2 regions of the Bradyrhizobium sp. USDA 4473 genome follow, and region 1 is predicted to be linked to the other one. Evidence: riboswitches for the same ligand, from Rfam matches in the RefSeq annotation. Region 1 holds a riboswitch; the other holds the start of a gene.
The links. A riboswitch is a leader RNA that binds a small molecule or an ion and turns the genes downstream of it on or off. The one in region 1 is predicted to bind glycine.
Positions count from the first base shown of each region.

Region 2: linked by a shared signal. The riboswitch ahead of gcvT (glycine cleavage system aminomethyltransferase GcvT) and the one ahead of ACVW17_RS22890 (D-amino acid dehydrogenase) in region 1 are both predicted to bind glycine.

Region 1 covers NZ_JBSSGE010000001.1:4,907,290-4,910,598, forward strand. The annotation lists partial or broken gene ACVW17_RS22890 (D-amino acid dehydrogenase) at 13-1,375, opposite strand; glycine riboswitch at 1,445-1,560, opposite strand; glycine riboswitch at 1,564-1,670, opposite strand; gene ACVW17_RS22895 (M20/M25/M40 family metallo-hydrolase) at 1,756-2,886, opposite strand; partial or broken gene ACVW17_RS22900 (ABC transporter substrate-binding protein) at 3,153-3,309, shown strand, end outside.
Region 2 covers NZ_JBSSGE010000001.1:4,767,906-4,771,214, reverse strand. The annotation lists gene alaS (alanine--tRNA ligase) at 1-754, opposite strand, end outside; glycine riboswitch at 955-1,047, shown strand; gene gcvT (glycine cleavage system aminomethyltransferase GcvT) at 1,190-2,335, shown strand; gene gcvH (glycine cleavage system protein GcvH) at 2,349-2,714, shown strand; gene gcvP (aminomethyl-transferring glycine dehydrogenase) at 2,871-3,309, shown strand, end outside.

The sequences.
Region 1 (3,309 bases):
CTGCTGGTGTGATTAGTCCTCCGATGACGTGCGAAGCAGTCCACTGGAAGGTGGATTGATTTCAGCCTTGCGAGCATTGGCAGGTACATCGTCGAGCCCGCGACCGAACGCCGGCGCCATCGGCGGCGTATCGAGATCGCGCCAGTCGTCGATCGCGCCTGCGACCATCTGCGCGGTCGCGGCGGATAGCGTCCAGCCGAGATGACCGTGGCCGGTGTTGTAGAACACGCCTGGAATCCGGCCGGCGCGCACCACCGGGCATCATGTTCGGCATCATCGGACGCAGCCCCGCCCACGGCACGACTTTGGATGTATCGACCCCGGGGAAATGATGGCGCACCCAATCCACCAGCGGCTGGATGCGGTCGGCCCTGATATCGCGGTTGAAGCCGTTGAACTCGGCGGTGCCGGCAATGCGGAAGCGGTCGGCGCCGAGCCTGCTGGTGACGATCTTGGCGGCTTCGTCGAGCAGACTGACGGTCGGCGCGGCGTCCCGGCTTTGCGGCGCATCGAGCTGCACCGTGATCGAATAGCCCTTCACCGGATAGACGTTGACGCGGTCGTTGAGTAAGCCCGCGAAGCGGCGGCTCGCCACGCCCGCGCAAATCACGAGGCCGTCGGCCTGCAATTCGTGCCGCGTCGCGGGCTCGGCATCGTGCGACGCGGTTTCGTTCCAGCCGATGCGGAAGCCGTCGTCGCCGCGCGCGACCGTGTCGACGTCGGCCTCATGGATGAAGCTCGCGCCGCGCCGCGCACAAGCCTCGGCGAGGCCGCGCGTGAACTTGTGGATATCGCCGGTGGCGTCGGACGGCGTGAAGAAGCCACCATAGCAGGCGGTTTGCAGCGCGGGTTCGATGCTGCGGATCTCGTCCGGTGTCACCGGCCGGCGGTCGAGCCCGCCTTGCTGCAGCAAGGTGTTGACCCGCAGGCCTGCCTCGAAGCCGGCCTTGTCGTGATAGACGTGCAGGATGCCGCGGCGTTCGAGATCGAAGGCGATGTTCTCGCGCTCGGCGATCGAGAACAGATGCTTGCGCGCTTCGATGGCGAGCCGCGTGGTCTCGATGGTGTTGCTGCGATAGCGCGCGATGCCACCGACGAACTCGCCGATCCAGGAATATTTGTGCCAGCTCGGCTTCGGGTTCATCAAGAGCGGCGCGTCGCTTCTCAGCATCCAGCGCAGCCCCTTGAGAATGGTCGCCGCGCTGTTCCAGACTTCGGCGTTGCTGGCGGACAACTGTCCGCCATTGGCGAATGAGGTTTCCATCGCGGCGTAGCGATGCCTGTCGAGCACAGTCACCTTGTAGCCGCGTTCGAGCAGGGCATAGGCCGTCGTCACGCCGGTGATGCCGGCGCCAATGATCGCAATGTGAGGCATGATGGTCTTCAGGCTCCCGTGTTGTTAGAGTCGCCGAACCACCGGTGAAACCGGGTGTTTCGACGCCCCATCTGTCACGGTACCTGAGAGCTTGATCCGCACCGGGCCGGGGCCCGGACGCGAACTATCCCCTTCGGTGGACGTCACGGCCCTTGATCTGCGGCCATGTCCGTCTCTCTCCAGATCGTCCTGACGATACAGTCCTTTTGCCTGAGAGTTTCCGGGGCGGTTGCTCCATCGGCGCCGAAGCTGACAACACGAATGTTGTCGCCTCGATCTCTCCCGCATCGTCGCGTTGGACGGCCGGACCGTAGGCGAAGCCTTAAAATTGGACAAGGCTAAATTTCGATCCGGCAGTGCCAACGTGTTGTGCAGTGCAATCAGTCCAGCGTCGCCAGCAGCGCCGCCATCAGGCGGCCGCGCTCGGCCAGGCTGTCGACCTCGATATGCTCGTTGAGCGTATGTGCATCGGCGCCGCGAACGCCGAGACCATCGAGCGTGGGGATGCCCATCGCACCGGTGAAGTTGCCGTCCGATCCACCGCCGGCGCTGCCGTGCGGAAGATCGAGGCCCATCCCGGCCGCAAGGCCCTTTGCCTTTTCGTATAGAGCCATGGTGCCGGCATCCGGCTCCCACACCGGGCGCGTGACGCCGCGCGTCACCTTGAAGGTTACGTCGTTGGCGGTGCCGGACAGCGCCAGCATGCGTTCGACGCCGCGATCGAGATCGGCCTGCCGCTTGGCCATGCTGAGCGCTTCGCCGGTGCAGGTCGTGGCGACGCAATTGACCCACTGGCCGCCATGCACGATGCCGACCGAGAAGGTGCAGTCCTCGGTGGTCATGCCGTCGATGGCGATGATTTGACGGGCCATTTCGCGGATCGCGGAGCGGCCGGAGGACAGCGTCGCGCCGGCATGGCTCGGCTTGCCGGTGGCTTCCAGATTGAAGCGCGCGATCGCGTAGCGGCCGGTGACGACACCGTTGTTCGGCCGGCCGGGCTCCGGCACCAGCACATATTTGTTGCGCGCGGCTTCCGCCTCGATGATGTCGCGCGTCGACGGTGTGCCGACCTCTTCATCGGGTGTGAACAGCACGGTGATCGGCAACGGCGTCGTGAAGGACGCGCGGGCCAATTGCCTGATGGCCTCGATCGACAGATAGTTGCCGCCCTTCATGTCGAAGATGCCGGGCCCGAAGCATTTGTTGCCTTCGCGGCGCCATTTGAGCTTCTCAATGGTGCCGACCGGGTGCACGGTGTCGAGATGGCCTGATATCAGGATGCCGGGCTGACCCTGCTTCGGATGCGGAAAGCGGGCGCGGACGCAGCCGGCAAAGCCCTGGCGTCCGGCGATGCGTTCGATCGTCGCACCCATGACCGCCATCTCGCGCGCGGCGAGATCGAGCATGCGCTCGACCGCAGCCGCGTCCCAGGTCGGGCTCTCGCATTCCACCCAGCTGCGCAGGCCCTGCAGCATCGCTTCGGAGTCAAAGGGGAGATTGGCGGGGTTCATCGTTGTTCTCTCTTGTTGTTCTGACGGCGCCGGCATCGCGCGGCGCTCACGAAAATCTCCGCCGACGATTTTGTAAAGCCAAAATCCGGCCCGCGGCCTCATTCGTTTGTGTACGTCCGATCCGGATCGAAACCGATTGACGCGCTTGGCGCTTGGTGCAAGTCTCGATTTCACAAGCCATACAGCATGTTAGTTCGCCTAAATAACGGACCGCATGCATAACGAATAAGCCGGCTTTGACCAGTTACACGTCAGGAGAGATTTGCATGTTCCCTATCTCGCGTTGGAAACGCCGCACGCTCGCGGCTGCGTTGTCGGCGCTTGCGCTGTCATTCGCACCGCAGGAATTGTCGTTTGCGCCGCAGGCGATGGGCCGCGGACAAGACCATCACCGCGGTGATGCATTCGGACCTGCGCGTCATC
Region 2 (3,309 bases), 140 kb from region 1:
GGCGGAACAGATCGGTCTCGAACACGCTCTCGACGCCCTGCAGGATGCAGGCCATGCGCTCGAGGCCCATGCCGGTGTCGATCGAGGGGCGCGGCAGCGCCACGCGCTCCTCCTTCGTCACCTGCTCGTATTGCATGAACACCAGATTCCAGAACTCGAGGAAGCGATCGCCGTCCTCCTCGGGGCTACCCGGAGGTCCGCCCCAGATGTGCTCGCCGCGATCGATGAAGATCTCGGAGCACGGACCGCAGGGACCGGTATCGCCCATCGCCCAGAAATTGTCCGAGGTCGGGATGCGGATGATGCGGTCGTCCGAGAAGCCCGCGATCTTCTTCCAGTAGCCGGCCGCCTCGTCGTCGGTGTGGTAGACCGTGACCAGCAGCTTGTCCTTCTTCAGCCCGAAATCCCTGGTGATCAGATTCCAGGCGAGCTCGATCGCGCGCTCCTTGAAGTAGTCGCCGAACGAGAAGTTGCCGAGCATCTCGAAGAAGGTGAGATGGCGCGCGGTGTAGCCGACATTGTCGAGGTCGTTATGCTTGCCGCCGGCGCGCACGCATTTCTGCGACGTCGTGGCGCGCTGATAGCCGCGCTTCTCGACGCCGGTGAAGACGTTCTTGAACTGCACCATGCCGGCATTGGTGAACATCAGGGTCGGGTCGTTGCGCGGCACCAGCGGCGACGAGGCCACGATCTCGTGGCCGTTCGCCTTGAAGAAGTTCAGAAATGTCGACCTGATGTCGTTGACGCTGCTCATGTTCATCCAATCGGAAAAAGGGGCCGGCCAGCCGCAAAAAGGCGTCATTTTCCGGCCGAACGCTTTTAGACATTGCCAGCTGCGGTGTCCAGAAACTGTGCAGCCGGATCATGGGCTTGCCGCAACAGCACAAAGCCCGTTGATAGTCGTCCGGGTGCGTTGACAGCCTTGGCGGGGCCGTGTTTTGGTCCTACCTGTAAGTAGTCACGTCGGGAGAGACTGGCCCTGTCCTGGGCCGGCGCCGAAGGAGCAACCGCCCCGGAAACTCTCAGGCAAAAGGACCGCGTGACGTCTGACATCTGGAAAGAGGCGCTGGGGTTCTCCCCGATTGCGTCCGCCGACGGGATAATACTCTCAGGCACAGCGACAGATGGGGCTTTCTGCAGGTTTCTCAAGGGGAAATAGGTCCCCGGCGGGAACCGCGAGGGCCCTGTGATGCTTGTGCGCGAAACTTCCCCGCTGAAACAGACCCCGCTGCACGCGCTGCATCTGGCGCGCGGCGCCAAGATGGTGCCGTTCGCCGGCTATGACATGCCGGTGCAATACACGGCCGGCGTGCTGAGGGAGCATTTGCACACCCGCAAGGACGCCGGTCTGTTCGACGTGTCCCACATGGGACAGCTCGTGCTGAAGGCCAAATCCGGCAAGATCGCAGACGCGGCGCTCGCGCTGGAAAAACTGGTGCCGCAGGACATCGTCGGCATCGCGCCGGGACGGCAGCGCTACGCGCAATTCACCAACAAGGACGGCGGCCTGCTCGACGATTTGATGGTGGCGAATTTCGGCGATCATCTATTCCTGGTGGTCAACGCCGCCTGCAAGGACGCGGACGAGGCGCATCTGCGAGCGAATCTTTCCGACAGCTGCGAGATCGTGTCGCTGGCCGACCGCGCGCTGATCGCGCTGCAGGGGCCGAAAGCGGAAGCGGCACTGGCAAAGCTTTGTCCAGATGTCAGTTCGATGAAATTCATGGACGCCGGCCCGCGCCGCGTCGCCGAGATCGACTGCTTCGTCTCGCGCTCCGGTTACACCGGCGAGGACGGCTTTGAGATTTCAGTACCCGCGGACAAGGCGGAAGCCCTGGTCACCGCGCTGCTCGACAATCCCGACGTGCTGCCGATCGGGCTCGGCGCGCGCGACAGCCTGCGGCTCGAAGCCGGGCTCTGCCTCTACGGTCACGATATCGACACCACCACCACGCCGGTCGAAGGCGCGCTGGAATGGTCGGTGCAGAAGGTCCGCCGCAGCGGCGGCGCCCGCGCCGGCGGCTTTCCCGGCGCCGACAAGATCCTCGCGCAATTCGCTGATGGCGCCACCCGCCGCCGCGTCGGCTTAAGGCCCGATGGCCGTGCGCCGGTGCGCGAAGGCGCCGCGCTGTTTGCCGACGCCAGCTCGACCGAGCAGATCGGCAAGGTGACCTCGGGCGGCTTCGGCCCGAGCCTCAATGCGCCGGTTGCGATGGGCTATCTGCCGACCGCCCTCTCCGCGCTCGGCACCACCGTTTTCGCCGAAGTGCGCGGCCAGCGGCTGCCGCTGAAAGTCGCCGCAACGCCCTTCATCCCCAATACCTACAAACGCTGAAGGATCGATCCCCATGACGACGCTGTACACGTCCGACCACGAATGGCTCCGCATCGAGGGCGATGTCGCCACGATCGGGATTACCGATTATGCGCAATCGCAGCTCGGCGACGTGGTGTTCGTCGAACTGCCCAAGATCGGCCGCAGCCTGAAAAAGGCCGAGGCCGCCGCCGTCGTCGAATCCGTCAAGGCCGCCTCCGACGTCTATGCGCCGATCACCGGCGAAGTGGTCGAGGTCAACGAGGCGCTCACGGCCGATCCCGCGCTGGTCAATTCGGATGCCGGCGGCAAGGCCTGGTTCTTCAAGCTGAAGATATCAGACAAGGGCGAGCTCGGCGGCCTGATGGATGAAGCCGCCTACGCCGCGCACACCGCCTGAGAGAATGAAGCAGATTGCGACCACACACTCCCTGTCATCGCCCGACTTGATCGGGCGACCCAGTACGCCGCGGCCCTTCAGCTTAACCACTGCTGTCCCGGCGTACTGGATACCCCGCTTTTGCGGGGTATGACGGCTGACAACGAGGACCCCGTCATGAACGCGCCCTTCAAGCCGATCAACGAAGCCGTCACCGATTTCGTCCGCCGCCACATCGGACCGTCACCGCGCGACGTCAACGCAATGCTGGAGACGGTGGGCGCCGCGAGCCTGCAAGCGCTGATGAACGAGACGCTGCCGGCGTCGATCCGCCAGAAGGCGCCGCTCGATCTCGGCCGCGCGCTGAGCGAGACCGAGGCGCTCGCGCATATGAGCGAGCTCGCCGCGCAGAACCAGGTGTTCACGTCGCTGATCGGACAGGGCTATTCCGGCACCATCCTGCCGGCGGTGATCCAGCGCAACATCCTGGAGAACCCGGCCTGGTACACCGCCTATACGCCGTATCAGCCGGAGATCAGCCAGGGCCGGCTGGAAGCGCTGTTCAACTACCAGACCATGATCTGCGACCTCACCGGGCTCGACGTCGCCAACGCCT